3 regions of the Psychrobacillus sp. Z16_25 genome follow, and region 1 is predicted to be linked to each of the others. Evidence: riboswitches for the same ligand, from Rfam matches in the RefSeq annotation. Region 1 holds a riboswitch; each other region holds the start of a gene.
What was found. A riboswitch is a leader RNA that binds a small molecule or an ion and turns the genes downstream of it on or off. The one in region 1 is predicted to bind cobalamin.

Region 1 (10,365 bases):
TCTTCTAGATCAATACCATCTATCTTTCCTAGTACATAATGAGACCATTCTATTTCTAAATCGACAGATTCTCTAAACTGCTCATATACCCAGCTAATTAGTTCGTCTGTATGAATCTCTGGGTTTTCTCCCAGGGTCGCCCTGAATAGCTCGGTGATAAAACGACCATGCTCTAATTCATCTCTATTAATATAGCTGATCATCGTAGAGGTGCCGACCATTTTATTGTAACGAGCAAGGTTGTAGAAGAAGGCAAAGCCGGAATAGAAGAACAAGCCTTCTAGTAGAGTTGTATAAACCATTGTTTTGACCGTATTTTCAAGTGTAGGGTTTGCTACAAACTCATTGTAATATTTTTCTATATTTTTATTTCGTTTCAATAAAATCTCATCTGTCCTTCCAAATTCAAAGGAGCGATTCTGTTCATCTAAGGAAACAACAGATGATAGCACATAGGAATAGCTTTCGTTATGTACAGCTTCCTGCTGAGCGATGACTGCCAGAATGGATTGAACCGAAGAATCCGTTGCATACAAGGACAACAGCAATGCTGTTCTTGTTTGCGGACCGTCAAGCGTCGCAAGCAGACCAATTATTTTTAGATAGGCCTCCTGCTCCTCCTTCGTGAGATTTCTAAACTGCTTTACATCATTCGACATATTGATTTCATCAGCTTGCCAGTAGTTCCCTAATAATCTCTTATAAATCTTGTACCAATGTGGGTAAGCAATGTCATTCCAGTTCAATATCCCACTGGATTGTCCCCCAAATATCCCTGTAGATTTATTTGGATTTCTAGGCTCTAATGTTTTTGCTCTTTGCATCTATTATTACTCCTTCCAGCCATTCTTTTACGAGTGCTTCTTGGCTACCTCTAGGTGATTGCTCTATTTTTAAGCCTGGATACGCACAGCCCACATAATTTCTTATGAGATCGACCGCACGACAAAACAAGGCGTCACCACCAAACTGTGTATCTCCTGAACCAAACACATATAGGTTGGTGGGATTTTCCTTGATTCGTCGAATAAAAGGAACTATCTCATCCGGTACACTCCCCCGCCCCCAGGTAAATGTCCCGATGAATAGAAGGTCATAATCTACATAGTCAATTGTCGTTTCATCCTCTATGAATCGCATTTCTGTTTCATAGCCAAATGTCTCTAATCCGCCCCGTATCAGCTCCGCAATTTCCTCTGTATTTCCGCTATAACTAAGATAAGAAATTAGTGCCTTCATTAGCTTGAACACGACTCACATTCTATTAGTTCTACGGATGTAGATCGTACATAATAGGTTGTTTTTAGGCCACTGTTCCAAGCATCTAAATGTAATGCCAGTAAATCCTTCGCTTTGATGGTGTTTTGCACGTATAAATTCAAGGACACCCCTTGGTCGATGTGTCGCAGTCTCGCCGCGTTTTGCTTAATTGTCCAATGCTGGTCAATAAAATAAGCCGATTTGTAGAACCAGGTAGTCTCATTATTTAAATCCGGAACAGTTACCGGAATTTTATAGTCCTTCTTTTCCTCCGAATAAAATTTTTGAAAGATAGGATCAATGCTCGCAGTACTGCCAGCTAGTATAGAAGTAGACGAGTTTGGAGCAACAGCCATGAGATAGCCATTACGCATTCCGCATGTTGCCACCTGCTTCTTTAACTCCATCCATTTATCATCCTCATAGCCACGCTGGTCGAAATAGGCACCAGTTTGCCAATCAGACCCCGGGAATAAAGGATAGGCCCCTTTTTCCTCTGCTAGCTCCATGGAAGCCTTAATGGTTAGATACGCTATTTTTTCATATAACTTATCTGCAAATTCTACCGCCTCATCCGATTCCCAGCGAATACTATTAATCGCAAGTAGATGGTGCCAACCAAACGTCCCTAAGCCAATCCCTCTGTACCTAGCATTTGTACGCTCCGCCTGTGGAACTGGGATCATGTTTAAATCGATCACATTATCAAGCATTCGCACCTGTATAGGAATTAGCCGCTCTAACACGTGATCCGGCACTGCACGACCTAAATTGATAGAGGAGAGGTTACAGACAACGAAATCTCCCGCCTGTCTCCGAGTAACAATGGTGTCTCCGTCTAGCTGTATGGATTCAGAAATGGTCGGGCTTTGATTTTGGAAGATTTCTGTACATAGATTACTGCTATAAATCATCCCCTCATGCTTATTCGGGTTTCGACGATTCACCTCATCTCGGTAAAACATAAAAGGTACGCCTGTCTCTAATTGAGAGCGCATAACTCGTTTCATCAGCTCAATTGCAGGTACGGTCTCTTTTGATAGCTCCGGATGATTTACACATTCTGTATATTTTTCACGAAAAGAGCCGCTCCCTCTCTTTTCATCATAAAAATCCTCTAACGAATATCCCATTACTGTACGAACCTCATGTGGGTCAAATAAATGCCAATCCTCTCTCGCATCTACTTTTTCCATAAACAAATCAGGTAGACAAATACCTGTGAAAATATCATGTGCTCTTAAGCGATCATCTCCGTTATTTAGCCGTAAATCTAAAAACGTAAAGATGTCCTTATGCCAAACATCCAGGTATACTGCTACCGCTCCTTGTCGCTGCCCTAGCTGGTCCACACTGACTGCTGTATTGTTTAATTGTTTAATCCAAGGTAATACTCCGCTTGATGCTCCTATAAATCCTCGTATAGAAGAGCCACGGCTACGAATTTTCCCCATATAGACGCCTATTCCACCACCGTATTTGGATAGAGTAGCGACGTCCGTATTACTGTCATAAATCCCTTGAAGGCTATCATCCACTGTATCGATAAAGCAGCTCGATAGCTGACCATGGGGCTTTCCTGCATTCGAAAGAGTAGGTGTAGCTACAGTCATATAGAGATTACTCATTGCCCAATATGCTTCTTTAATCTTTTCTAGCCGCTTTTCTGTTTCTTCTTTCATTAAAGTCATTGCGATCACCAGCCAGCGCTCTTGCGGCAACTCTACAATCGCTTTATTAAAATCCTTTGCTACATATCTATCGAGCAAGGTTTTGAGGCCAATATAAGTAAACAAATTATCTCTTTCCGGAACAATTACTTCCGCCAGTTCTTGTAGTTCTTCGTCGGAGTAGGATTCCATTATGTTTCTGTCATAAATCCCTCGATTACTTAATTTTCTAACATTTTCCAGGAAACCAAGATATACTTTTTCAACATTTGTTCTACGGTTATCAGCTACTTGCTCATAAATATCCCAAAGATAAATTCGAGCTGCGACAAATGTCCAGTAAGGGCTTTGCTCGTCTAGTAGGCTGAGTGCATGAAGAGACATATCACGAGCCCAGCTATGGTCGTCATCATGTCTTGCTAGCCACTTTTGCTGATAGGTCAGGAGTGGGGTAAGCTTCTCTTTTCCAAATTCTTTGGATAATTTGTCTAACTGCACTGCTTTTTCTGTTTTTATTGACGTTGTCATATGAACTCCTCCTTTATTTGAGCAACAAAAAAAGCACTAACCATAGCCTCTTCGGCCGAGTCAGTGCTTACGTTTAAAAGTAGGAAACAAAAAGACATATTTATAAAAGTCCTCGCTCCCACCTCTCAACCCCCGAAGAAAGTGTTGCTTTTTCGACGACTAGGCAGGTCTACTGGCTCGTGCTTCTTCCTCCTGTTGACCTTCCCACGAATAAATCGCAGTGGCATTTTCAACAGTCGTCCACACTTACAGTTGCGGGGACAGCTTCGGCTTTTCACCGAATTCCCTATTAAACCGTAATGGTACCTAATCATCTATCAGTACAATATATTGTGTTTTATTTACTTAATAACCCTAACATATAGTGTTTAAACTTGTACATAGGAAGAAAGTCTTTCCTTATAGAATATTTATGTTTACAATATAATGGAAAGTGATATTGGAAAATTTAGAGAGAGGAAGAATAAAATGACTCAACCATTAGAAGAGCAAGAGCATTACGAGGAAGGACCGAAAGGAATTAGAGGTTGGCTGCTATTACCTATCATATATTTGTTTTTGACTGTAATATTTTCAGTCGGATATTTTATCATATCTTTCTTATTAATCAACTCTGGTGAATGGACAGAAGTGGTCACCTCCCCAGAAGTGCACCCTCATTTTGAGAAAGCTATTTATTTCGAAATGGCTTGTAACGCTCTCTTATTGTTTATTTCAATATATTTAATCATAATTTTCTTTAAAAAGAAAAAATTTTTCCCGAAAGCAATTATTTCCTATCTCATTCTTAGTATGATATTGGATATCGTTGATGCAATACTCATTAACAATGTAAGTACGGACAATGAGTCAGCTTCTATCAGTGTTTCCTCCTTTGTTTTGTCCATTATTTGGATTGCCTATTTCATGGTATCCAAGCGTGTCCATAATACATTTGTAAATGAATAAGAAAGCACAAGCACCTCTCTTTGCTCTGACAAGCATTTGGGGAATTACGTGGAAGCACTTGGCATCAAAATAAAAAGGCTTTGGATAATTTCCAAAGCCTCTTTCGTTTTTACTTACAAAATAATAATCGCCAAGATAATCGCTAAAACAATACGATAGATTGCAAATGGTGTAAGCTTAATCTTATCAATCAGCTTCAAGAAGAAGCGTATTGATATTAAAGCGAAGATAAATGCACTTACAAATCCTACGATATAAAACGAGAGATGATTTAAATCCATGTACTCCCAGTTTTTCACCAGTGATAGGAAGCTAGCACCTGCCATAATAGGCACTGCCATGATAAACGTGAAGTCTGCCGCAGTCTTATGATTCATCCCCAATAGAACCCCACCCGAAATAGTAGAGCCTGATCTTGAAAAACCTGGCCACAAAGATAGACATTGTATCAACCCAACGAGGATTGCCTGCTTATAAGTAATTTTATCCAATGAATTTGTTTTCGGATTCTTTGGACCGAACTTATCTGCAGCTATCATTAGGATGGCACCTAGCACTAAACCAATTAGTACTGTCTCTGTTGTAAACAAATGCTCATCTATGTAGTCCTCGAACAACACACCAAGCACTCCAGCTGGAATAAGCCCAACAATTACATGCGTTAGCTTTAACTGACTTCCTGGCGCTACATCCTTTATTTTATATAAGCCTACTAAGCTTAATAATCGTTTCCAGAAAACGACTACTACCGCTAGGATGGATCCTAGCTGAATAACTATTTTAAATGTATTCGCTGAATATTCACCTAAAAATTCCTTTGTTTGAAGCCACATGTCGTCCACAATAATCATATGCCCTGTAGAAGAAACCGGTGCGAATTCCGTCATTCCCTCCACAAAGCCAAGGATTAACGCTTTTAATAATTCTAGAATCTCCATAATATCTCCTTAGTTACGTTTTTTAAAATACCAAAACAAGAAAGCAATTCCTCCGATTGCGATAAGTGTATACGCGATATTTGAGTAAATATCCATATACGCTACAATGTCTTCCCAATTTTCTCCGACTGCTGCTCCAACTGAAACAAGAACCGTATTCCAAATCAGCGTTCCTAATGTAGTAAATAATAGGAACAACCAAAATTTCATATTAGACATACCGGCTGGAATCGAAATAAGGCTTCGAATCAGTGGCACCAATCTACCAAAGAATACTGCCCAAGGTCCATATTTATCGAACCAAGCATCCGCTTTATGAATATCACTTACTGTTAAACGAAGAAACTTTCCGTATTTCTTCACAATCTTTTCTAATCTTTCTACATCTAGTAAAAGACCTAATCCATAAAGAAGCGTTGCTCCTAATACAGAACCTAGGGTCGAAGCAATAATTACCCCTAGCTTCGTCATACTAGTAGTTGCAGTCATATATCCTCCCAACGTAAGGATGACCTCAGATGGAATAGGAGGAAAAACATTTTCTAACAAAATTAAGATAAAAACACCAAAATAGCCAAACTGGTTCATCCAGTCTGTAACCCATGCTTCCATTAAAACTCTCCATTCTTAAACATAATGTGTATCGACCAAATTTCGGACTGACTCCCTATTCGAATTGGTGGTCCCCAAAAACCGAAACCGGAGGATACGATTGCGTGCATTGCTCCTTTTTTTCTATATCCATAGTCTAACTCAAAAATCCTTTTCGTAAATAAGTGATTTGGCCACATTTGTCCTAAATGAGTATGACCTGAGACATGAAGATCTACATTTGCCTTTTCGGGTACCAGTAAATTAGAAGGTGTGTGGTCCATGACAAACCAAGGGAGATTCCTGTTTTCAGGACTCAGCTCCTCTAAACTCTTTCTGTGTTTGTTCGTTAGATCCTCTCTACCTGTTAAATAGAACGCTTTTGCTACTTCTATAGTTTCATCTAACAGCATTCGAACATTGGAGCCCTTCATTTCTTCCACTAGCTGTGGGATTTTCCCTCCATAATATTCATGATTACCTAGCACTCCATAAATACCATACGTGGAAGTTAGCTGTTTCATCACTTCGGACATGCCATTTTTTACGTACCAGATAGGATCATCATCTACTAGATCCCCTACTAATAATACTAAATCCGGCTGTTCCTCATTTGATATTCGGACAAACCTTTGTAAATGTGCCTTATTGGATAATAAACCAAGATGGAAATCAGATGCAACCACTACCTTTAATTCTTCTATAGTAGATTCCTTTTTAGGGATGGTGATAGATAACCTTCTTACTACCGGTGTATAGGCCTTATAGGAACCATACAGGAGGATAGAAAGGAATAGTAGGAAAATAACCCAGCCAATTGTCCCGATTTTTTCAGGGAACAAAAAGGCTGCTATTGTACCAAGCGGGATAAGAATCAGGCCATACTGCAATATAGCCATCCAATAAGCACCAATAACTTGAAAGAATTTTAGTTGATGGTTCAGCCTTGCTAAAACCATGGAAAATGCAATCAATCCCCACGCAAAGCTAAACAATACAATATTCACTGAGAAGTAAGAATTCAGCCATGCCCATACATTCCAACCAAAATAAAAGACAATTGCTCCATATAAAACGAGTACAGATATTATAGCTCCGATTTTCTTCATCCTTGTAATCTCCATTATTTAACTTTTTCAATTAGTATAACAGAAATGTTGTTTTTCCTCCTTCTACGCCTCTAGACCGAGAAGAAAATCCTTTTTAAGCCCGTTTAGTAGAAACCGTACAGCTGGTAAGCTTTAGATACAGTACGAGAGGAGGAACATACACATGAAAAAATTCTGGTTAGTAGTAGCAGGAATTATTGCAGGCATTACGGCTCTTTCTACACTTGGAGCAATTCTAGGTCTCGGTATCTCCGGCTTATTTGTGATAGCAGGGGCTCACTTTTATCTAAAGAGTAATACCACCCTATTAAAAGTTTTCTGGGCAATAATTGGTATCATCGGCTTATTATCAGCCGTTTCTAATATTCCAGGCCTGCTTGGAATTATAGCAATTGGAGCACTTTATTACATCGTGAAAAAATGGAAGCAACTAGAGAATCACTCTTCTATTTCTCAGCTAGATACAAATGATCCATTTGTTAACTTTGAAAAGCAATGGAACGATTTATACAAATAAAGGAGGATACGAACATGGCAACATTATTACAAAGACTAAAATATAGTATAGAAGCAGATCTTCATAAACTATTTGACAAAAAAGAAGAGAAAAACCCAATCGCAATGCTTAATCAATACATCCGAGAAGCGGAAAAACAAACGGAGCAGACAGGGAAATTGTTAGAAAGACAAGGAAAATTAAAAGCAGAGCTCGAAAAAGAGTTAGCAGAAACGATTCAAATGGTCGAAAAACGCCAGAAACAAGCAGAGCTTGCACGAACTGCAGGAGAAGATGATTTGATCACCTTCGCCGAAGCAGAGGTGTCAGCTTATAAGGAACGCGCAGCGGTAGTAGAGAACACTATTCATCAGACTACACAGGAGCTCTTTGAGCTAGAGCGCAAATATGAAGAAATGAAGCATAAGGTCAAGGATATGAAAGTCCGCCAGCTTCAGCTTATGGGGAAAGAAAATGTAATAAGAGCTCATCAACAAATGGATCGTATGCTCCACCCTGAATCAAAGCAACAAAATTTTGCTACGTTCAATCAAATGGAAAGCTATATAGAACGCCTTGGTCAGAAGATAGACAAAGAGCATGAAATTACTTCTATGGAACAGCGCCTAGAAATATTAGAAAAAAACAACCAAACCAAGCAGGAAATTGTGTAAACTATTTAGTAGATACTGGAGAAGGCTTATGCCTTCTCCTTCACTTGTAAGTCTAGAAGGGAGGAAAACAAATATGAGAGACAACCAGACAAATAAGCTAGCATTCTTACTCATTTGTTTTGTTTTTCTTGTTTTTATAGAGGCAGTTGTTTTTGGAAATGGAAATATTATTTTGGTATTAATCGGACTCGGACTCATGTACTTTAGTCTCCGCAAGCAATCCAAAAGCTTATTTTGGACAGGATTTATTCTATTAGTCATCGCTATTCTCTCTATGTGGAGTCTAAGAATTTTCGTTGTCGGGATTATCTCCTATTTTCTTTATAAGCTCTGGAAAAATGAACCTGTTACAGACGTTATACGACCTACCGAAAAGTTATATGAGGATATTCCAGATCAAGTGATACAAAACAAGCTGTTTTCCACCCAAACAACCCCCTTTCAAGCTTACGAATGGAAGGATATACACGTCCAAAGCTTTTATGGTGATTTTTTAATAGATGTAACAGAAACCGTACTACCAAAGGGCACTTCTTTTATCTCAATCCGCCAATCCTTTGGGAAAGTTACTATTCATATTCCTTATGAAATTCCAGTAAGAATACATTATGCAACCGTAATCGGAGAAGCAAACCTTCTCGGCCGAGGACCACAACGTCTTTGGAACCATACTGTCTTACTTAAAGATGGTTACAGGGACGATGTTACACACACATCCGATCTTGTTATCATTGTTTCCACATGGATTGGGGATATCGAGGTGATTAGAAAATGAAAATCTTTCTAGGACAGGGTATCTCTATTTTTCTTTATTTTCTTCTATTAATCATTGGGGTCTTATATGTTATATGGGGATGGCCAAACGAAGAAGCCTGGTGGTCCCTTCTACGTGACACGTATGCAGAGGTGCCTTTTGGAGCTTGGATTATCATTATTACTGCTATCATTAGCTTTCTTATTTCATTTAACACCCTTCAAAAGGTACGAAATCAGGAAAAAAGGATAGAAACAACCTTGCGTCCCCTTATTCATCCGGAGACGTATAAACCTCCGAAAAAAAGGATCACGTATTCAAAGAGAATGCATGTGACAGCAAAAGAACTCGAGACCCTTATCCTTACTCAGCGAAAAACGTTACAGAGAATTACTGACGAAAAAGCAGAAGCGCAAGAAAAAATAATACAAGAGCAAATTATACAGGAACGCCAGCGTCTTGCCAGAGAGCTCCATGATTCGGTATCGCAGCAGCTATTTGCTGCTTCTATGCTTCTTTCCACGATGGTAGAGATGGAGGAGGCAAAAAGCGGTGAGGCCCCGAAGACACTCATGCAGACCGAAAAGATTGTCCAGCAGGCCCAGCTCGAAATGCGAGCATTACTGCTTCACTTACGTCCAGCTGCCCTTCACAATAAAACATTAAAAGAAGGGCTGGAGGAATTGTTACAGGAGCTTCAGGCAAAGGTTCTCTTTACCATCCGCTATCGGCTCGAGGAGGTTCCTCTTTCAAAAGGCGCAGAGGATCATTTATTCCGCATCGCACAAGAAACCTTATCCAATACGCTACGCCATGCGAAAGCGACAGAGCTGGATGTGCTTTTTGTAGAGCGAGATAACCTAGCCATCTTCCGAGTACAAGATAACGGGGTTGGGTTCGAGACAGGAGAAGGAAAAAATGGCTCCTATGGCATACAAAGTGTACGAGAGCGAGCGGTTGAAATAGGAGGTACGTGTAAGGTTGTTTCCGTCCCTTCTCAAGGCACGATTGTCGAAGTAAAAATTCCTATTTCCACAGAGGTAAATAGCCTATCAGTTAGCGAGGAGGAAGCAAGCAATGATCCGAATACTATTAGCGGATGATCACGAAATGGTGCGAATTGGGGTAGCAGCCTACCTTCAATCACAGCCTGATATGGAGGTAGTAGCGGAGGCTACGAACGGACGGGAGGCAGTCGACCTGGCTCTTTTACATAAGCCAGACATCATTTTGATGGACATGGTCATGCCTATAATGAACGGTGCAGAGGCTACGAAGGAAATCGTATCCAAATGGCCGGAAGCTAAAGTGATGGTTGTTACTAGCTTCATCGATGACGACAAGGTATATCCTGCCTTGGAGGCTGGTGCGATAAGCTATTTATTGAAAACCTCCAA
Region 2 (10,365 bases), on a different contig from region 1:
AGAGAAAGAGAGATGCTGCACAAAGCACAATAATAGGACCAGTGGATAAGCCAGTTTTCAAAGAGCTTACAAACGTACCAAAGGCTCCTGACAGACCACCAAAAAAAGCACTTGTTACAAGAATCACACCTAGATGATTAGACCAAAATCTGGCTGCAGCAGCAGGGATGATAAGCATAGCGGCCATCAAAATAACCCCTACTGCTTGAATTCCGGTAACAATAGTGAGAACGGTAAGAGCAGTCAAGATACTTCTTAGACGTTCAACGGGCATTCCAATCCCCTTTGCAAAGACTGGATCAAATATCATGAGCTTCCATTCCTTAAAGAATAAAAGACACATGCTAATAATTAATAAAGCACTTCCTGAAAGCCAGATGAGATCAGTCTTTGCCATAGTTGCCGCTTTTCCAAAAATAAAATCGTTTAATCCACTTTGGTTTCCGGTGCTGCTTTGGTTAACGATGGTGATAAGCACAATACCAATCCCAAAAAACACAGATAATACTAGACCGATTGCGGCATCTGCTTTTATCTTAGAATATTGGATAATCCATTGGATTACGTAAACAGATAGAGTGGCAGTAATAGCAGCTCCAAGCATGAGAAGCGGTAAATCCTTCGATTGGAACAATAAAAAAGATAAAGCAATTCCAGGCAACGCTGCATGAGCTGCAGCATCTCCCACCAGGCTTTGTTTTTGAAGAAAAGCAAAGGTCCCATTAAGACCAGCAGCAATACCTAATAAAATTGTACCTACTAAAACCCAGAGTAAGTTTCCTGTTATCACGGACATTCACCTCTCTCACTTGATGATGCTTTCTTTTGTCTGTTCCATAAAAAATAACTTTCCTCCGTATGCTTCCTGTAATTTATCCTTTGTAAAGGTTGTTTCAGTAGGTCCAGAAGCTGTTAAAGTTTGGTTTAATAAAATAATCCAATCAAAATACTCAGGAGCTGTTTGTAAGTCATGATGGACGACAAAAACAGATTTTCCTTGAGCTTTAAGTTGTTTCAGAATTTGTATAATGGTTCTTTCTGTAGCAGCATCTACACCGACAAACGGTTCATCCATAAAATATACTTCTGCTTCCTGTGCCAATGCTCTAGCCAGAAAGACACGCTGCTGCTGCCCCCCGGATAGCTGACCAATAGAACGGTTAGCATATGCCTCCATTCCAACTGCTCGTAGGCTCTCGAGGGCAATTTGTTTATCCTTTGCAGACGGTCTTCTCATTATTCCGACATGACCATACCGTCCCATTAGAACCACATCTATAGCGTTTGTTGGGAAATCCCAATCTACTGCATTTCTTTGGGGGACATAACCGACTTTGCAATCTTTAGGGCGAAGTGGCTTTCCAAGTATGCTCACCTCACCGGTTTTATTAGGGAGCTGGTTTAAAATAGCTTTTAACATCGTAGACTTACCTGCTCCATTAGGGCCAATAATTCCGGTTATTTTTCCAGCAGGAACTTCGACACTTATATCCTTGAGTACTACCTTTTCCTCATAAGCAACGGACAAATGCTTTACCTGTAATGCATTCATGATGTCTTCACTCCTATTTTAGTGAATCTACAATGGTATTTACGTTATGCTTATACATTCCGATATAAGTGCCTTCCTCTGTTCCTTCAGGTCCCATAGCATCTGAATAAAGTTCTCCGCCAATTTTTATGGAGTGTCCTTTTTCTTTTGCACCTTCAATCACTGAGTTCATTGCTTTATCGGATACACTTGATTCTATAAAAACAGCCTTAATATTTTGGTCCACCAAGAAATCTACTACATTCTGAATATCTTTAATACCATATTCGGATTCCGTGCTAAGACCTTGTAGACCACGTACCTCAAGGCCATTGCTGTTTCCAAAGTAATTGAAAGCATCATGTGCAGTTACTAAGACGCGCTGGCTCTCTTGGATTTCGCTCATTCGTTCTTGTGTCCAGTCTTTTAAGCTATCTAGCTCTTTAAAGTAGGCAGCCTCATTGTTTTGAAAGTCCTCTTCATTGGTTTTTATTTCATTTACCAATGTTTTGGTGATTTCTTCAGTAGCAAGCTTCCATAACTGGATATCGAACCAAATATGTGGATCGAACTGACCTGGATAGTTTGGGTCTTCCAATAACTGGTCTTCGGGCAATGCTTCACCGATTGCCACTACTACCTTATCTTTTTTCATCTTCTCAAAGATTTCACTCATTTTGCCCTCTAACTCTAGACCATTATAAAAAATCATATCTGCATCCTCTAATAGCTGAATGTCTCCTTGTGTTGCTTTGTAAAGATGAGGGTCTACCCCAGGTCCCATAAGTGACTTAACCTCGACATGTTCTCCACCAATGTTTTTAACAGCATCTGCGACTTGACCTGTAGTGGCTACAATAAGAGGCTTATCTGAATCAGCTTCCCCTACATTTTCATTACCGTTACAACCTACAACAAAAAATACCGCAACAAACAATAACCAAAGTTTTTTCACAAACAACACTCCTTTTCTTTTATATTAATTTATTTCCCGGAGGAAACTTTTAAAACAAAAAAATTTTTATTTCGTTATAACTATATTATTTCCTAAAGGAAACTTTTGTTCATAAGGTTAACACTAATTGTTCGACTTGTCAAAATAATCTATGTAGGTGGATGAAAAAAGGTGAACAAAACATCGCAATTTGGAAAAGAACTAGATGTAGCCTGACTTTAAGATTGGAAGAGAAGGAAGAGGGATGAAATGGATAAAAAAAGTAGACGTACTTTCTAGCTGACTAATAAAGCATACTGCCAAATTTTTAATCCCTGCAACACAATATACAAAATATTTTGATTATAATAAAGTTAGAAATAAAAATAGAAAAAGGGAGTGGAGCTGTGGAAGTATTAGTAGATAGAGTAAAGGACATTATTAAGCCTTCAAGAGGAACATGGGGAATTATTCTAGAAAATCTAGTCACCGGAGAAAAATGGGAGCTAAATAGCGAGGAGCTTTTTTATGCAGCAAGTGTAATCAAGGTACCAATTATGGCTTCCGTTTTTACGAAAGAAGAGAAAGGGAGTTTTTCATTAGATGACCCTTTCGTTTTGCGTAAGGAGGATTTAGTAGGAGGCTCGGGAGTTCTTCAACACCTAACACCAGGTACTTCCTTGCCAATACGAGATTTGGTCACGCTGATGATTATCCAAAGTGACAATTCTGCTACTAATATGTTGATTGACCTAATAGGAAAGGAAGCGGTTGTCTCTTTTATGAAGGAAGCTGGAATGGAGCTTAGCACGTTCTATAACAAGCTCATGATGAACAACCCAAATCCAAAAGGATATAACATGATAACTGCCGCTGATATTGCGATACTGCTAAAGAAAATAGCTAGGAAAGAGCTAGTGAGCGAGAAAGCCAGTGAGGAAATGCTACGTATTATGAAGAAACAGCAAATCCAAGACTGTCTACCGCAAATGTTTCCATCACCGTACTCCAATTATAATAATGGCCGCCCAGCTTGGAAAATGGCGCATAAAACAGGATGGGTTCCTGGAACAAGACATGATGTAGGAGTTTTATATGTAGGAGATAACCAGCTGGCGATAACGGTCTTATCGAAGGAAGAGGATGATCTTGTATCTAAAGCCATTTTAACTGAGATAGGAGCAGCTGCTTACGAATATCTAGCAAATAAAAGCTGAAGAAGGTGTAGTAACTACCAAGTTAAACGAAGAAAGCACTCACATCACAAGATAGTGGGTGCTTTCCATTTACTAAATCTTCATCTCAGCATCTTCTGTTTTTGATTCTCCAATTAGCTCATAAAGAACCTCCTGATAGGCATTCTGTAATTGAATAAGATTTGCTTCCTTTGTTAGCTCCTCAGAGTTTTGAATATCCTGTGCTAAGGAACTAAGTATCTTCTCTAAAGTAATCGAAGCATTCGTGACAGTGTTATAGAGTAGCACCTGCTTGAACTGCTCTTTGTATTCCTCTTTTGACATCCTACTTTCTCCTTTCCAATAAAGTGAAACTTTGATTGGTGGGGGTTTCTTTCATCCCCCGCCATTCATTAGTTGAACCAATCGGGCTTTTAGGGACAGTTGGTCTCCCACTTAGCTGTCTCATTTCTTTCGCCATCTTGAAGTGGGAGTCTTACTGTCCCTTAATGCGGGATAAAAAAAATCTTCCCCTTTAAAGAGGAAGATGTTCGTGAATAAGAATACGGCAACATATAAAACCATTTGGATAGGAAAGAATAGACTTCTTCCAAATCCATCTGTGAGTATACGGTTTGTCGTACCATGAATCCTTCAAGCAATAGCTTGACGATCACTGAACACCCCCTATCCGCGTAGGTTTTTGGTGTGTACTAAAATTAGGCAGGTCTCCTGGCTTATGGTCATTGCTTTACTTTCCCTTCCCATTACAAGTAACAGTGGTTAAAAGCTTGCTCCCATTTACAGTTGCGGGACAGCGTCGGATTCTCACCGAACTTCCCTTTTAAGTTCTTCTCTCGAAGAGCACCTAATTCTACACAATATGAAATTACATTCTTACTATATCATACGTTCGTTACTTTGTTATTTTAAATCGTGAAGTATGGACCGAGCTGCTTCTCTCCCTGAGAATAGGCAGCCTCCTAAAAAGGTGCCCTCTAGTGCTCGGTAGCCATGCATTCCTCCGCCACCAAAACCTGTTAGCTCACCTGCAGCATATAATCCGGGAATTTGCTTTCCGTCTTTATTTAACACATGACCCCCTAAATCCGTCTGTAGGCCGCCTAATGTTTTACGAGTCAGGATGTTCAAACGAACAGCAATCAACGGTCCTTGTTTCGGGTCTAATATTTTGTGGGGTGCTGCCACTCGAATAAGCTTATCACCAATATAATTACGTGCTCCTCTTAAGGCGGTTATTTGAAGGTCTTTCGTAAACTTGTTATCCATTTCTCGATCTCTTGCTACAATCTGTCTATGGACATCCTCATATGTTAGTAGAGTGTTTCCGACAAGTGAGTTCATTCCTGCCACAAGGTCCTTTAGATTATCTGCTACTATAAAATCCTCGCCCTTCTCCATAAATGCTTTAACAGGAGCTGTTGGACCTGGAAGAATACGCTTTAACACTTCCTTCACGCTTTTTTCTGTCAAATCAGGGTTTTGCTCTGAACCAGATAAAGCAAATTCTTTTTCGATAATCTTTGCTGTAAGAATGAACCACGAATAATCATAGCCGGTATCTTGAATTGCTTTTAAGGTACCCAATGTGTCAAAGCCAGGAAAGTTGGGGGCAGGGAATCTGTTCCCTTCTGCATCTAACCAAATAGAAGAGGGACCGGGGAGAATTCGAATGCCGTGATTTTCCCAAATAGGATTCCAGTTTTTAATCCCTTCCGTGTAATGCCACATTCGATCTTTATTCACCCAGCGTGCCCCGGCCCTTTCGCTTATCTCAAACATTCTGCCATCGACATATGCAGGTACGCCAGCAATCATATTTTTAGGAGGGGTACCTAACCAGGACGGCCAGTTTTGACGAACGAGCTCTAAGTTAGCACCGATTCCACCAGTAGTTAGGACGACTGCTCGAGCATTGAATTGAAAAGAGTCTATTACCTTTCGAGAGCTGGCTTCTCCTCTTTTCGCATCAGAGGGTTCAAGGACTGAGCCTTTAATCCCTATTACTCTCCCCTTATCTACAATTAATTCATCTACACGGTGCCTTGATTTATAGGTTACAAGTCCGGTTTCCATTCCCTTTCTTACGATTGCCTCAAAAGGCTGGACAACCCCGGGTCCTGTTCCCCAAACAATATGGAATCTAGGGACTGAGTTTCCATGCCCCTCCGCTAAATACCCTCCTCGCTCTGCCCATCCCACTACAGGGAAGAAGCGAATTCCTAGGCCATGTAGCCATTCTCTCTTTTCTCCAGCAGCAAATCTTACATAAGCTTCGGCCCATTTCTTTGCCCAATATTCTTCTTCATTGTCTTCGTCAAAGCCAGCAGTCCCTAACCAGTCCTGCCAAGCAAGGTCATAAGAATCCTTTATACCAACTCTTCTTTGTTCAGGTGAATCTACTAGAAACAGTCCTCCGAAAGACCACCAGGCTTGCCCACCAAGGGAGCTTTCAGGTTCTTGATCTACCAATAATACATGCTTACCTTCTCTAACCAATTCAGCAGTAGCTACTAATCCAGCAAGACCAGCACCTACTACAATTGTTTCCCCATTCATTTTCCCAACCCCTTAAATTGGATAAAAATTCTGAATACATATCCATTATATTTCTTTTCTGGGAGAATAACTATGAGATTAGTAAGTCAGGCGTCCAAAGGTTAAGCGTGCTATAATAAGAGTATTAATGGAGGGAATATATTGGATACAAATATTCGAGAGTCTAGTTATATATATACATATGGATATAAAGATGGGGAACGCGCTCTATGTCAACTAGAGATGCGCTCTTTTTTTGGATTTGATACAGAACAAAAAATACTAAAGAGCAGTATTGCCATTGATCCTTCTAGAAGTCCGTTTATGAAGGGGCGGCTAGATGTACTGATAGAGGCTGATACAATAGAAGAAATTATTCAAGGAGCATCCAGGTATGGCAGTGAGGAGAAAACGAATAAAGTGATTTTCCTGAAAATTAATGATTTGCAGGGAGATGCGATTATTCGGAATGCCGACAGATTAGCCATTGTGCGTGCAATAGGCAGTGAGCTTCAAGGTAAATTTGATCTTCATCAACCACAACAGGTATTTGCTGTAGTTCCTTACCAGAGCCGGTGGTATTTTGGAGAATACAAGAAGAACGAGGCGATTTGGCTAGCTCATATGGAGAGACCTAGGGGTTATTCAACAGCTTTAAGCACGAAAGTGGCACGAGCAGTTGCAAATATTGCAGTACCACATCCAGCTGGAATAAAAGCAATCGATCCTTGTTGTGGAATAGGAACTGTTCTAATAGAAGCTCTTTCCATGGGAATTGATATAGTAGGAAGCGATATTAATCCACTTGTTTGTATAGGTGCGAGAGAGAATTTAGCTCATTTTAATCTAACGGGAGAGGTAACAAAACGTTCTATTGCAGAAATAGAAGAACACTACCATGTTGCCATCATTGATCTACCGTATAATTTATGGACTCATTCATCTTGGGAAGAGCAATTATTCTTATTAGAGCATGCAAGGAGAATCGCTGACAGGGTAGTTGTAGTGACAATAGAGTCTATGGATGAGCGACTTGAATCGGTTGGTCTACAAATAATAGATCGCTGTGAAACGCAAAAGCAACAGTTTATACGTGAAATATTACTATGTGAATAAAGGAGCAAAACGATGAAAGATATATCTGTAGGATCACTATTAGAAGTAATTGGTCAATTATTTTCCGATGAAATATCTATAGCTGTTACTGATCAGGAACAATATATTTATTATCGACCGAGTAAACGTATCGATTTAAAGATAACCCCTGGAGACCCAATTAAGGAAGGAACCCTGGCACATAAGGCTGTGCATGGAAAGCAGAAAGTCTCTGAGTTTATTGATCGAGGAGTTTTTGGAGTTCCATACCATGGAATGGCAGTCCCATTTCAACAGGATGGGGAGATAGGGGGGAGTGTGTTGGCGATATATCCAGCGTTTACCGAGGGAAAATCAGTTATTACGGTAAGAACGCAGGATGGCTGGGTCCCAATTCCGTTTCAGGACGTCATGTACTTGGAGGCGAAGGAGCGTAAGACAACTATTGTGACAAAGGATTTAACCGGCAGCCATAATAGCTCCTTACAAGATTTTGAATATAAACTTCCGAGAGATACCTTTATACGCTGTCATCGTTCCTATATTGTAAATGTCCATCATATTCAAGAGATCTATCCGGATACGCACTCTACCTTTGTATTAGCAATGAAAAATGGAGAAAAGATTTCTGTGAGTCAATCCTACTCTCGTTATTTTAGAAAGTTGTTGGGATTCTAAAAGGTTGAATAAGGGGAAAAACCTCTTTTATTCAACCCTTTTTTTCTATTTTATTCCTTTCTAAAAAATAATTATTTTTAAAAAATTCTGTTTCACCCATCAATTATTCTGCTTCAGTAATATTAATCGGCTCTCTGTCTATTTTTAGCGATTTTGTGACAAAAAGAGTTAAAATTTATTAAAAACTTACTTGTTGATGGGGGTAAACTGATGCTGAATAATCTTGATCGAATTAAAGACACGAGTTTACATAGCTTAGTTGTCAGTGCCGAAGAAGCAGCATCTTGGATTCAAGATGGTATGACATTAGGGTTAAGTGGTTTTACTCGTGCTGGTGATGCGAAAGCGGTTCCACAAGCACTTGTTGAACGTGCGAAAAAAGAAACGTTTAAAGTAAACGTATTTACAGGGGCTTCCTTAGGCTCTGATATCGATAAATTAATGGCTGATGCAGGGATTATTAATAAGAGATTACCTTTCCAAGCAGATGCTACTATGAGAAAGCATATTAACAATGGAGATCACTTATTTGTTGATCAGCATTTATCACATACAGCCGAATTGATTCGTGGAGGCGTACTCCCTACTATCGACTTTGCTATTGTGGAAGCGGTTTCAATTACAGAAGATGGGCTTATTATCCCTACTACCTCTGTTGGAAACTCGGCTACCTTTGTTTCTCAAGCAAAGCATATCATTATAGAGTTAAATTTAGCGGCGACGGAAGCGTTAGAAGGCGTGCATGATGTGTATGAGCCAAAAGCACAAGGGGAAAGAGATCCAATTCCTTTGATTGCTTCCAATCAAAGAATTGGGACTGCTGGTATTCCTGTAGATTCTTCTAAGATAAAAGGGATCGTGTTTACAAAAAATGTAGACTCTCCATCTCCAATTGTTCCTCCCGATGAAGAGACGGAACAAATGGCACAGCACTTGATCACATTTCTTCGTGAAGAAGTGAAGGCTGGAAGATTAACAAATGAATTGGCTCCATTACAAGCGGGTATTGGTTCTGTTGCTAATGCCGTTTTACATGGCATGATTGATTCGGAATTTGAAAACTTAGAGGTATATTCAGAGGTTCTTCAAGACTCTGTGTTTGAATTAATTGATGCAGGAAAAGTTAATTTTGCATCAGGCTGCTCCATCACATTATCTGAGGAAATGATGGATAAGATATATGGAAATTTCGATCTCTACCGTGATAAGCTAGTTTTAAGACCTCAAGAAATTACGAATCATCCAGAAGTTATTCGTCGATTAGGGCTTATCTCTATTAACACTGCACTAGAGTTTGATATTTATGGAAATGTTAACTCTACACATGTATGCGGAACAAGAATGATGAACGGAATCGGCGGATCAGGAGATTTTGCACGAAATGCGCGAGTAGCGATTTTTGTGACAAAGTCAGTTGCTAAGGGTGGAAATATTTCAAGTATTGTCCCATTCGTAGCACACGTAGATCATACCGAGCATGACGTAGATGTAGTCGTTACAGAGCAAGGATATGCGGATTTAAGAGGACTTGCACCTCGTGAAAGAGCAATGAAGATTATTAATAACTGCGTTCATCCGATGTATAAAAAACAACTGCAGGATTACTTTATTGAAGCGCTAGAAAGAGGAGGACAAACTCCTCACGTTCTAGAGAAAGCATTCTCATTCCATACAAATTTCACTAAAAATGGAACAATGCTTGAGCTTGAGCAGCAGGAAGAAGTAGTAAAATAAATAAAAACGAGGAGCCGTCTGAAAAGTCATTTTTAGACGGCTCCTTTGCGTCCATCCCAAGAGTAATGCTTCCTAGCGGAAATCCGTTAAAGAAGGAAGGGGTTTCCCATAAGTTTTTTACCGATGAGATACCCCTTTTATTTTTGTTCTATTAATGAATGTCTTTCTTTTTAAATCTACCACCTCTAACCTCTGCTATATTTCCAACTGCCAAGAAAGCAGAGTCATCAAATTCCTCTACAATCGACTTCAGCTTTGCTTCCTCCAAGCGAGTTATCACGGTAAAGATTACTTTTTTGTCATCACCTGTATAGGCTCCTTCTCCTTTTAAATAGGTCACTCCACGTCCCAAACGATCCATAATGGCAGCTCCTATTTCTTCTACTACGTCGCTAATAATAAAGATTGACTTAGATTCATCTAAGCCTTGAATGACAATATCAATAGTTTTAAAAGCAACAAAATATGCAAGAAAGGAATACATTGCTTGCTCCCAAGTAAATACAAAACCAGCAACAGAAAAAATAACTAGATTTATGATCATAATAATCTCCCCCACAGAGAAAGGGAGAGCTTTGTTAAAGAGGATTGCAAGTATCTCAGAACCATCTAAAGACCCGCCATGTCGTATAACCAGCCCAACCCCCATTCCTAGGACA
Region 3 (10,365 bases), on a different contig from region 1:
TATGGTACGCGCTATATGAAGCGTTGCTGCAGCAGGCGTGCCACCCGGCAATATAAATCTTTCTAAAACCGGACCTTCTTCTACGAGCACATCGATTCTTTGTTCCATCGCTTCAATTGCTTCATCTGTCATCTTATACACACGGCGATTGGAGACGTTCGCCAAGTCTCCACCGCAATCAAATAGCTCGTGCTGGATTGTCTCCAGGTCTTCTAAAATATCTGCAAACTTGGTTGGATCAAGCTCTGTTATTGCTTTGCCAATAAATGAATTTACCTCATCAATGGTGCCATAAGCCTCCACTCGTATATCATCCTTATCCGTTCTGCCACCTATTAAGCCTGTTTGCCCTTTGTCGCCTGTCTTTGTATAGATTTTCATTCGTCCCGCTCCCTTCTCTTACAACCCTTTTGTTTGCTTATAAATTTGGATTGCTTCCACTGTACATTCAAAAACGCCTTGGCCTATTTTTTTGCCAAGTGCTGTTACTGGACCAGCATAAGGGATAGTTTCCCCTTCTTGAGTGGAGGCGATTAAGATGCTATCCGTAGGAGTACCAGTAGCTGGTGTATTCGTTCGCTTATCATTTATTCCCTCTGAAACCAATGCCTTTGTTTTTGCCTCGGTTGCCGTCATTACGGCTTGGATAAAAGCTTCTTCGGTCATTTCTCCGTTAATAATTACCCAGGTATTAATCGTCCCCACTGTAGGAAAGGTTTCTATTTCATGCGTTCTTGCTACATCTACGGCATTACCTACCCCAGCTGTAACCATTACGATAATACTGCCAAAGTTTGTTTCATATTCCTTGATAACTGCATCCTCTATATTTACCGCTGTCATCATGGCTACTGTATCTGTCGGCTGGAAGCCATGCGTTTGGAGGTATTGTTCCATTTCTGCTTGTACATTGTCACATGCATAGTGCGGGCTAACTCTTCTATTTAGAAAATGGCTGTACCAACCGCTTCCTGCATTCACAACAGCAGAGGACCACGTTTTAAGCTTCTTTTCAGATTGAAATAAAACATATTCTGGAAATATTTTAATGTGCTCCTTCGAAATAAAACGTTGCTTTGATTCCTCTTTCACATCAGGTAAAAGTGTAATTTGAGGCTTAGGCTTTTCCGGATGAGGAGTGGTACTAATTCTCGCTTTATAGACATCCTCTACAATCGCTTTCTTTATTACCTCTTGCGGGTGTCCAATTACCTTTATTTCCCCTCGGTCCATTAAAATCAGTCGATCACAATATAAGGAGGCAAGATTGATATCGTGAAAGATGCTGACAACTGTCAGTTCATTTTCAATTGCTTGTGTTTTGATCGTATCCAACAGCTGTTTTTGATGTGCAATATCTAGATGGTTTGTAGGCTCGTCTAATAATAAAATAGGGGCTTGTTGAGCTAAGGCCTGGGCTACAAATACTCTTTGCTGCTCTCCACCCGACATTAATTCTAAGAGCTGGTGCTCATATTCCTCAATGCCAGTTAGTCGCATTGCCTTCTTTACCGCCTGCTCATCCTCTTCTGACCAGGTAGAAAACCAGCTGCTTTGGTGCGGATAGCGACCCAAAGCAACGGTTTCCCTCACTTTATGTGAAAAAGACTGGTTGTGCAGCTGTGGAAGCACCGCTAGTTTTTTGGCAAGTTCCTTAGATGAATAAGAAAGTAAAGGTTTATTATCAACAATTACCTCTCCTTCCTTTGCAGGTAATATTCTACTCATAAGCTTGAGAAGCGTTGATTTCCCGCTTCCGTTAGGACCTAGAATGCCTAGCATTTCTCCTTTTTCCACCTGAAAGGAAACATTATGCACGACTATTTTCTGATCATAGCCACCAGATAGATTATTTATTTTCAGCATATCAGATGCTCCCTCTCTTTCGTTGTCGGAAGAAAATAAAAGCAAAGACCGGAGCACCGATAAAGGCTGTGATTACTCCAATTGGTAGCTCTGCTGGTGAAATGATAGTACGTGAAACTAGGTCACAAATGATTAACAGCGTAGCTCCATTCAAAAAGCTCAGTGGTAGCACATGTCTATTATCAGAGCCAAACAGCTGCCGAGTTATGTGTGGAACAACCAATCCCACAAATCCAATCGTGCCTGAAACAGCAACCGCTCCACCAGTCAGCATAGAACCACCAATTAACACCATCAGCTTCCTCTTTTTCACATCCACACCTAGGTGTAATGCTCGTTCTTCTCCAAATAGCATGGCATTTAACTCTCTTCTATTGAACCAAAGCAGTAAGGAACCTACAATCACAAAAGGCAAGGCTAGCTTTATATATTCCCAGCCTCTCATCGACACACTTCCCAATAACCAGCCGATAATTTGCCGAAGCTCTTCCCCGGTTAACGCAATCATTAAAGAAATAATGGATCCTAAGAAAGAGCTGAATATAATCCCGGTCAATATGATTGTCTCCATTTTCATGGAACGATCGACAAGCTTTGCAAACCCCATTACCAACAGCATTGTACAAAGAGCTCCTAGCATACTAAAAATCGGGAGAGTGAACCCACCTAGAAAGGGAACAGAAAGTCCAAAAAATAATGTAGCAACAGCTCCTACGGAAGCTCCCGATGAAACACCAAGTGTGTATGGATCTGCTAAGGGATTTTTTAATAGACTTTGGAAAGCAGCTCCAGCGATTGCCAAGGATGCTCCCACTAGGCCAGCCAGCAGTACCCTCGGCATTCTAATTTGCCATACAATATTAGCTGCTACCTCGTCGGATGTCGTATCCCACAGGGTACTAAATGGAACTTTGACAGAGCCGACTGATACACCAAGCCAAATTGCGATAAGTAGAGAAGCAATTGACAAGATGTAGCCAAGCCTTAATTTACTCACTAAAAGCCTCCGGATAAATCGCTCTCGCAACTTCTTCTAGACCATCTGCCAAGCGAGGACCTTGTCGGCTAGTTGTATCTTCATTTATTTGGACAATCGCATCATTTTTCACTGCTGTTATCGTATCAAATCCTGGTCTTGCTTTAATTTTCTCTTGAACTCCATCCACATAGCTGTATGCAACCAAAATGACATCTGGATTTCTTGTAATAATCTCTTCAGGGTCAATTTGGAACCAGCCCTCTTGATCCTCTACCACATTTTCTGCATTCACCATATTTAAAATTTCTTGCATAAACGTGTTGTTACCCGGCGTGTAGATTTCAGGTGCATCGGATGTTTCCACAAAAACGGTCTTCTTTGTCTCAACCTGTGAGACCTTGTCTGTTATATCTTGAACCTTGGCTTTCATCTCTTCGATTACTTTCTGTGCTTCTGGGAACTTTCCAGTAGCTCTACCAATTTGCTCAATGGTTGTATAGGTTTCATTGAAGTCCTCTGCATTTTGAACTACATAAACCTTCACTCCCGCATCACGTAGCTGTTGAAGTCCTGATTCAGCCATCCCTACAATGGATTCGTGTGCAAACACAATATCCGGAGTTAGAGAAAGAATTTTTTCGATATTGTATTCCATTCCACCGATTTTTTCTTTTTCCAATGCCTCTGGTGGGTAGCTTTCATATTCATTTACACCAACAATTTCTTCATTCAAGCCTAACGCAAAAAGAATCTCCGTGTTGCTTGGTATCATGGATATGATTTTCTCTGGAGCTTCCTCTAGGGTTATCTCTTGTCCGACAGCATCCGTTAGTGTCAGTGGGAACTCGGTATCAGATACCTCTACTTGTGTACCTTCCTCTTTTTCAACCTTTGTTTCTTCCTCCGATCCACATCCCACTAATAATAGCAGCGATGCAATCAGTACAAACCAAAACTTCTTCATTCTACATTCCTCCTATGTGCAATAAAAAAATCTCCCATCTGATGATGAGAGATAGATATAGGTATAAATCCGCTTGGACTAACATGAGCCGATCTACACCAAACCTATCCTCGTAGGCAATGGGTGTACATACATAAAGGCAGGTATCCTGGCTCGTGATTTCTCACTTACAGTGGCGGGACCGCGCTGGACTTTAACCAGCTTCCCTTTTAACCCAAGCGCTTACACTCGGGCACCTTTATGCAACATATGAATATGCCTTTATTATACTCTAATTCGATTCAATGTCGATATAAAAAAGAGGCTTTGGTATTTAACCAAAACCTCTTAAGGTGTTACATCTTCTCTGGAGCGGAAACTCCAAGTAATTTTAATGCATTTTCAATTGTTTGACGTGCAGACGTTACTAAAGCCAAACGCGCTTCTGATAGCTCTTTATTTTCTGGGTCTAACACTTTGTCTGCGTTATAGAAGCTGTGGAATGTTGCAGCAAGCTCTTGAATATAAGTTGCTACTCGGTGTGGTGCACGCATTTTCGCTGCATCAGCCACCACTCTCGGGAAGTCCCCGATTTTCTTCAATAGGTCTGTTTCTTTTTCACTTTGTAATAAAGAAAGAGATGCTGTTGAAGCTGCCATGCCTTTTTCTTCTGCAGCACGTAAGATAGAACAAATACGAGCATGTGCATATTGTGCATAGTATACAGGGTTTTCATTGGATTGAGATACCGCTAAGTCTAAGTCAAAGTCCATATGGGAATCGCCGGAACGCATACCGAAGAAATAACGAACAGCATCTAATCCAACCTCTTCTACTAGCTCACGCATTGTTACCGCTTTTCCTGTACGCTTACTCATTTTCATTTTTTCGCCGTCTTTATATAGCTGAACCATTTGGATAATGGAAACCTCTAGTTTTTCACGCTCGTATCCAAGCGCTTCGATTGCCGCCTTCATACGTGGGATATAGCCATGGTGGTCTGCTCCCCAAATATTGATTAGCTGGTCAAAGCCACGAACAATTTTGTCCTCATGGTATGCGATATCTGGTAATAAATAAGTGAAAGAGCCATCACTCTTAATTAACACACGGTCCTTGTCGTCTCCAAAGGTTGTAGAGCGGAACCAAGTTGCTCCCTCTTCCTCAAAAATATGACCATTCGCTTTTAATTTATCTAGTGCCACCTGAATTTTTCCATCCTCATAAAGAGAAGTTTCAGAGAACCAGTTATCGAAGTTCACACGGAAATCTGCTAAGTCCTTTTGAAGCTTCGCAAGCTCTACCTTTAAACCATGTGTACGGAATGCTTTATAGCGTTCTTCGTCTGACATATGGATAAACTTGTCGCCATGCTCTTTTGCAAGGTCGTTAGCAATATCAATAATATCCTGTCCGCGGTATCCATCCTCAGGCATTTCTTTTTCCATGCCTAGTGCTTCAAAGTAACGAACTTCTAAAGAAACAGCAAGGTTGTGGATTTGATTACCCGCATCATTAATATAATATTCACGCGACACATCATAGCCTGCGAAATCTAATACGTTACATAGAGAATCGCCAACAGCTGCTCCACGTGCGTGACCAAGGTGAAGGTCACCAGTTGGGTTAGCTGATACAAATTCCACTTGAACTTTCTCGTTTGCACCTGCTTTAGTACGACCGTAATTTTCTTTTTCTGCTAATACAGCCTTTACTACATCTTGTAGATAGTCCTTGCGAATGGTGATATTCATGAATCCTGGACCAGCGATGTCGATTTTCTCCATCATTGTTCCTGTCATGTCTAAGTTTTCTACGATTGCTTCTGCAATTTGACGTGGATTCTTTCTTGCTAGTTTTGTCAGTTGCATCGCTATGTTTGTCGCATAATCCCCATTTGCTTTATCCTTAGGTGTTTCTAAGTGGATTGCAGGAATTTGTTCTTCTGCTACTAACTCTGCCTTAACAATCGCTTTATGCAAAGCTTCCTTCATTGCTTGTTGTACTTGTTCTACCGCGTTCATTATTCCGCCTCCGAATATGTTAGTTGGATTAAGTATGTTCCTACTACTTCCTCTTGGACAATCAGTTCATATTCCACTTGAAATTGTCCTTCTGAGAAGGTAAGTTGTTTTGTATTTGTCATAATCATCATGGATCCGAATCCAGAGTCATAGCTGCCTGTTTGTGGCTCTCCTACTTGGAAAGGCAGTCGCATCTTTACTCCACCGCTTCGTAGAATTAATGCAGCTTCCTCATTTAGTTTGACAGTTGTACGGACATTTTTCTCATTTTGTAATTCTTCGTACACTAGGTAAGGCTGTCCACCTTTGATGGTAAGCTCTCCTGTTGTATGCAGTTCTATCGTTTCCTTTGGAATATCAGGATGCTGGATAGAGGATAAGAGATGTACGTTTACTGTTTTTTTGGTTGGTTGAGACATACAGTTCATCCTTTTAGAGCATTTATTTATCATATATATAACCTTCATATTATAGCTTATACGAAGCGTTTGTGCCAAGTTATGATTGGCATTGGGAGATAGTTTAGGGAAATCGATGAGTTAAATGATGTTTATAGGCTAATAAAGATTTACCTCTTCTAATCAAGTATATTTGACAAAGGGATATTCTTCTCTTCCCGTTGATGTTCGCTCTAGGCGGACGCTTTCCGTAGGGCCAACAGGATGTTGGTCAGGAAAACGTTGTCACACGACGTGACGCTCTTAGTTTTCCCTCCCGATAAGCCATCACCGAACGCTACCGCGTGCCGTTGCGATGTCTTATCTGTCCCACTCATCCTACCGGAGTCGCCGCCTGCTGCTACCATCAAGACTGTAGAGTATATGCTTTATTTCATCTAATATGTAAAAACAGCCACCTCCAGTTAGGAAGTGGCTGTCCTTGTTATTTAACTAACGCACCAGATAGTTCAAGTACATTCCTTCACAAGTTTTATCTTATTTCGTTAAAAGATATAGGCATCCGAGAAATGTAAGTCTTTATCTAAAAAGGCACTTTTTTATTTTCACTCTACAAAGCGTTCTTTACACTACTACCAAAGTACAATAATCGATATAAATGCTATGAACGCTAGTACTATATTAACAAATATATAAATATATTTTTTTCAAGTATAGATGCAATAATCGCAATAATAGCTCCTAAAACAGCTAAAGGAATTGTAAACATAAAATTCCCAGTAATAAATAAGCCATCAATATAGACTAAAACTGTCATAATAGCTGTAGCAATTGTCCACAAACTTGTATTTTTAAACATTATCTATTCCCTCTTTTTTGCAATTTTTCTCTTCACATTCATTATATTATAATAATAATATTGTTTCAAAAAAAAATTTACATATTACTGCTGTTAATAATTACTAAATGAGAGACTCGCTTTAAAAACATTTATTAATTATTCGATATGTTATATTCATATCCTTCTTCCGCTAACCTGCCGTTTCTCCAATAAAGAATTCAACAAAAAAGAGCATTAATCCTTTTTGGATCAACACCCTCACTATAACAACGACCATCCAAGAGAAGATTGAACGGTAGCCCATTGTCGGTACCAGTAAGCCTAAAACATACGGACCAAACCCTAAACCGATATCATATAAAATAAAGAATGTTGAAGTAGTTAATCCCATTCTTTTTTTTATTCTGCATATAAACTTTAGATAGATTTGATGCTAAAATCTTTAAATTCAAAGTCTCACTCCTATTAACTAATCTCGGCTTATCACTATCCCTGATTTATTCATTTTGTGCTAAGCCTCTTTTTATCCTAGCTATGTATTCTTCGGTTACTACCCTTCTACTTTTTTTATACATTCTATAAGTTAATCCGCTTTGTAGACGAAGAAATTATATCCATTTAATGGTATCGCAAGTTGATTTTCACTTATATCTTAAAGGTATCAAAATATACGAAAATAACCTAGCTGAAAAACAAAACCTGCATCTATGATTACCATGTAATCACGGATACAGGTCTTAATAATAATTTACTCTGCTTTTGTGCTTCCGCTAAACTTTGTTTAGCTCCGCAGTCACACCCTGTGTACATTTTCTACTTAAGGAAGCCTATGACCAGTTCCATTAAATTTACTATGCCGAGATGGTGGTGTGCTTCCGCTTCGCTCTGCTCAGCTCCGCAGAACTACTTGTTATATACATTCTACTTTACAAATCCCAGGATCATTTCGCGTAGAATTTTCGATGCTGTGTTCGTGGTTATGCTTCCGCTAAACTGCGTTTAGCTATGCAGTCACACTCAGCGTGTATTTTCTACTTCAGGATGCCTATGACCAATTCCCTTGAATTTTCTAAGCTGAGATGGTTGTGTGCCTCCGCTTCACTTCGTTCAGCTCCGCAGCGACATTCAGTATATACCGTTTATTTAATGAAACCTAAGATCATTTCTCTTAGAATCTTCGATGCGGTATTAACAGTCGTGCTTCCGCTTCACTTCGTTCAGCTCCGCAGAACTACTTGTTATATACATTCTACTTTACAAATCCCAGGATCATTTCCCTTAGTAACTTCGACGCGGTGTTCGCGGTTTGCTCCGATTGATCATAAATCGGGGCTACTTCTACTAGGTCGAAGCCTACTACATTTACGCCTGAGTTTGCGATTGCGTGGATGGAGGCTAGTAGCTCGCGGCTTGTGATGCCTCCGCAGTCTACTGTTCCGGTTCCTGGTGCATGTGCTGGGTCTAGGACGTCTATGTCAATGGTTACGTATACTGGGCGACCTGCTAGTGTCGGTAGTACTTTTTTTAATGGCTCTAATACTTCGAATTTAGCGATTTGCATGCCGTTTTCTTTTGCCCACTGGAATTCTTCTTTCATTCCAGAACGAATTCCAAAGGAGTAGACGTTTTTCGGTCCAATATGTTCAGCAATTTTACGGATTGGCGTAGAGTGAGAAAGTGGCTCTCCCTCGTAATCTACTCGTAGGTCCGTGTGCGCGTCCATATGAATGATTGCTAAATCCTCGTATTTTTCTGCAACTGCCTTCATTACTGGCCAAGATACTAAATGCTCCCCACCCATACCAACTGGGATTTTGTCGTCTTTCATTAGCTGACGGATATAGTCTTCGATTAGGTCCAAGCTTTTCGCTGCGTTGCCGAATGGCAATGGGATGTCCCCGGCGTCAAAGTAGTTTACGTCGTCTAGCTCTCTATCAAGATATGGGCTGTATTCTTCTAGACCAATAGACACTTCACGGATACGCTGTGGGCCGAAGCGTGAGCCTGGGCGATAGCTTACCGTCCAGTCCATTGGCATTCCGTAGATTACGGCTTTTGCTTCTTCATAGTTTTGTTTGCTTTTAATAAAGACATTGCCAGAGTATGCTTCGTCAAATCTCATCGCTTACTCACCTACTAAGTCTTTCACGAATTTTGGTAAAACGAAAGCAGCTTTGTGCAATTCTTTTGTGTAATATTTTGTATCAATATCAAAGAAATGCTCTTCCGGTACTTGTAAAGGATCATACTTTTTCGATCCAATGGTGAAGCACCATAGACCACTTGGGTAAGTTGGGATATTTGCTAAGTACATGTTTGTGATTGGGAAGATTTCCTTCACATCCTTTTGTACTTGGCGAATCAAGTCAGCCTTGAACCAAGGGTTGTCCGACTGCGCTACGAATATACCATCTTCCTTTAGAGCTTTGGAGATTCCAGCATAAAAGCCTTTGGTAAATAAATTTACTGCTGGTCCTACAGGTTCTGTAGAATCTACCATAATGACATCATACTCATTGTCTGACTCTGCAATATGCATGAAGCCGTCTCCGACCTTTACTTCTACACGTGGATTGTCTAATTCGCATGCAATTTCAGGTAGGTATTTCTTCGAGTATTCTATTACTTTCCCATCTATATCAACAAGAGTTGCTTTCTTTACTTTTGGGTGCTTCATGATTTCACGAATTACTCCCCCGTCTCCTCCACCGACAACTAATACGTTCTCTGGGTTTGGATGTGTAAATAACGGAACATGAGCAACCATTTCATGGTAAACGAATTCATCTTTTTGAGACGTCATTACCATTCCATCTAAAAAGAGCATATTCCCCCACTCTTCTGTTTCAGCCATTTCTAGTAATTGAAAATCAGTTTGTTCCGAATGAAGTGTACGTTTTACCTTCATCGTGATGCCAAAATTCTCGGTTTGTTTTTCTGTAAACCAAAATCCAGCCATTTATCTATCTCCTTTGCGTATTGATTTTATGTATTGTATCAAAAATAGGCAATACAAAGAAAGTATAGTGCTTTTTACCAAAAGTGCAATAGTTTTTTAATTTGCGTTTAATTTAAATCTATTGTTCTCATACTACTAAGAAATACCACATTTGAACGGGGAAGATGTAATGGGACGTAGAGAATACCGAAAAAAAGCTACCAGATCACGACGTTTTAAACGGTTCTTTCTATTATCTGTGGCAGCCATCTGTGCGGTGATTAGCGCCTTTGTCACCTTACGAATATATGCGCAAATTGAAGGTGCACCTCTTATTCAGGTGCCCATCTCCTCCGTATTTTTAGATAGCAATGGG

Region 2: it holds a riboswitch for cobalamin, as region 1 does, so the genes downstream of both, AC1VU3_RS07505 (hypothetical protein) here and AC1VU3_RS11390 (ribonucleoside-diphosphate reductase subunit alpha) in region 1, are expected to answer to the same signal.
Region 3: it holds a riboswitch for cobalamin, as region 1 does, so the genes downstream of both, AC1VU3_RS06535 (ABC transporter substrate-binding protein) here and AC1VU3_RS11390 (ribonucleoside-diphosphate reductase subunit alpha) in region 1, are expected to answer to the same signal.

Annotation. Positions count from the first base shown of each region.
Region 1 is NZ_JBXEOV010000010.1:426-10,790, forward strand. Features, by position in the region: gene AC1VU3_RS11380 (ribonucleotide-diphosphate reductase subunit beta) at 1-824, opposite strand, end outside; gene AC1VU3_RS11385 (flavodoxin) at 796-1,251, opposite strand; gene AC1VU3_RS11390 (ribonucleoside-diphosphate reductase subunit alpha) at 1,239-3,458, opposite strand; cobalamin riboswitch at 3,604-3,783, opposite strand; gene AC1VU3_RS11395 (DUF2569 domain-containing protein) at 3,927-4,406, shown strand; gene AC1VU3_RS11400 (undecaprenyl-diphosphate phosphatase) at 4,520-5,344, opposite strand; gene AC1VU3_RS11405 (DedA family protein) at 5,354-5,956, opposite strand; gene AC1VU3_RS11410 (metallophosphoesterase) at 5,956-7,044, opposite strand; gene AC1VU3_RS11415 (lmo0954 family membrane protein) at 7,208-7,561, shown strand; gene AC1VU3_RS11420 (PspA/IM30 family protein) at 7,576-8,214, shown strand; gene liaF (cell wall-active antibiotics response protein LiaF) at 8,288-8,989, shown strand; gene AC1VU3_RS11430 (sensor histidine kinase) at 8,986-10,071, shown strand; gene AC1VU3_RS11435 (response regulator transcription factor) at 10,046-10,365, shown strand, end outside.
Region 2 is NZ_JBXEOV010000005.1:87,784-98,148, forward strand. Features, by position in the region: gene AC1VU3_RS07485 (metal ABC transporter permease) at 1-796, opposite strand, end outside; gene AC1VU3_RS07490 (metal ABC transporter ATP-binding protein) at 806-1,552, opposite strand; gene AC1VU3_RS07495 (metal ABC transporter solute-binding protein, Zn/Mn family) at 1,566-2,486, opposite strand; gene AC1VU3_RS07500 (serine hydrolase) at 2,873-3,682, shown strand; gene AC1VU3_RS07505 (hypothetical protein) at 3,755-3,985, opposite strand; cobalamin riboswitch at 4,346-4,527, opposite strand; gene AC1VU3_RS07510 (FAD-binding dehydrogenase) at 4,565-6,220, opposite strand; gene AC1VU3_RS07515 (TRM11 family SAM-dependent methyltransferase) at 6,362-7,315, shown strand; gene AC1VU3_RS07520 (LytTR family DNA-binding domain-containing protein) at 7,328-7,972, shown strand; gene AC1VU3_RS07525 (acetyl-CoA hydrolase/transferase family protein) at 8,183-9,706, shown strand; gene AC1VU3_RS07530 (YitT family protein) at 9,858-10,365, opposite strand, start outside.
Region 3 is NZ_JBXEOV010000004.1:148,261-158,625, forward strand. Features, by position in the region: gene AC1VU3_RS06520 (cob(I)yrinic acid a,c-diamide adenosyltransferase) at 1-381, opposite strand, end outside; gene AC1VU3_RS06525 (adenosylcobinamide amidohydrolase) at 400-1,866, opposite strand; gene AC1VU3_RS06530 (FecCD family ABC transporter permease) at 1,868-2,839, opposite strand; gene AC1VU3_RS06535 (ABC transporter substrate-binding protein) at 2,856-3,809, opposite strand; cobalamin riboswitch at 3,931-4,064, opposite strand; gene argS (arginine--tRNA ligase) at 4,145-5,812, opposite strand; gene AC1VU3_RS06545 (YwiB family protein) at 5,812-6,231, opposite strand; gene AC1VU3_RS06550 (hypothetical protein) at 6,887-7,069, opposite strand; gene AC1VU3_RS06555 (hypothetical protein) at 7,242-7,442, opposite strand; gene speB (agmatinase) at 8,301-9,173, opposite strand; gene speE (spermidine synthase) at 9,177-10,010, opposite strand; gene AC1VU3_RS06570 (transglycosylase domain-containing protein) at 10,180-10,365, shown strand, end outside.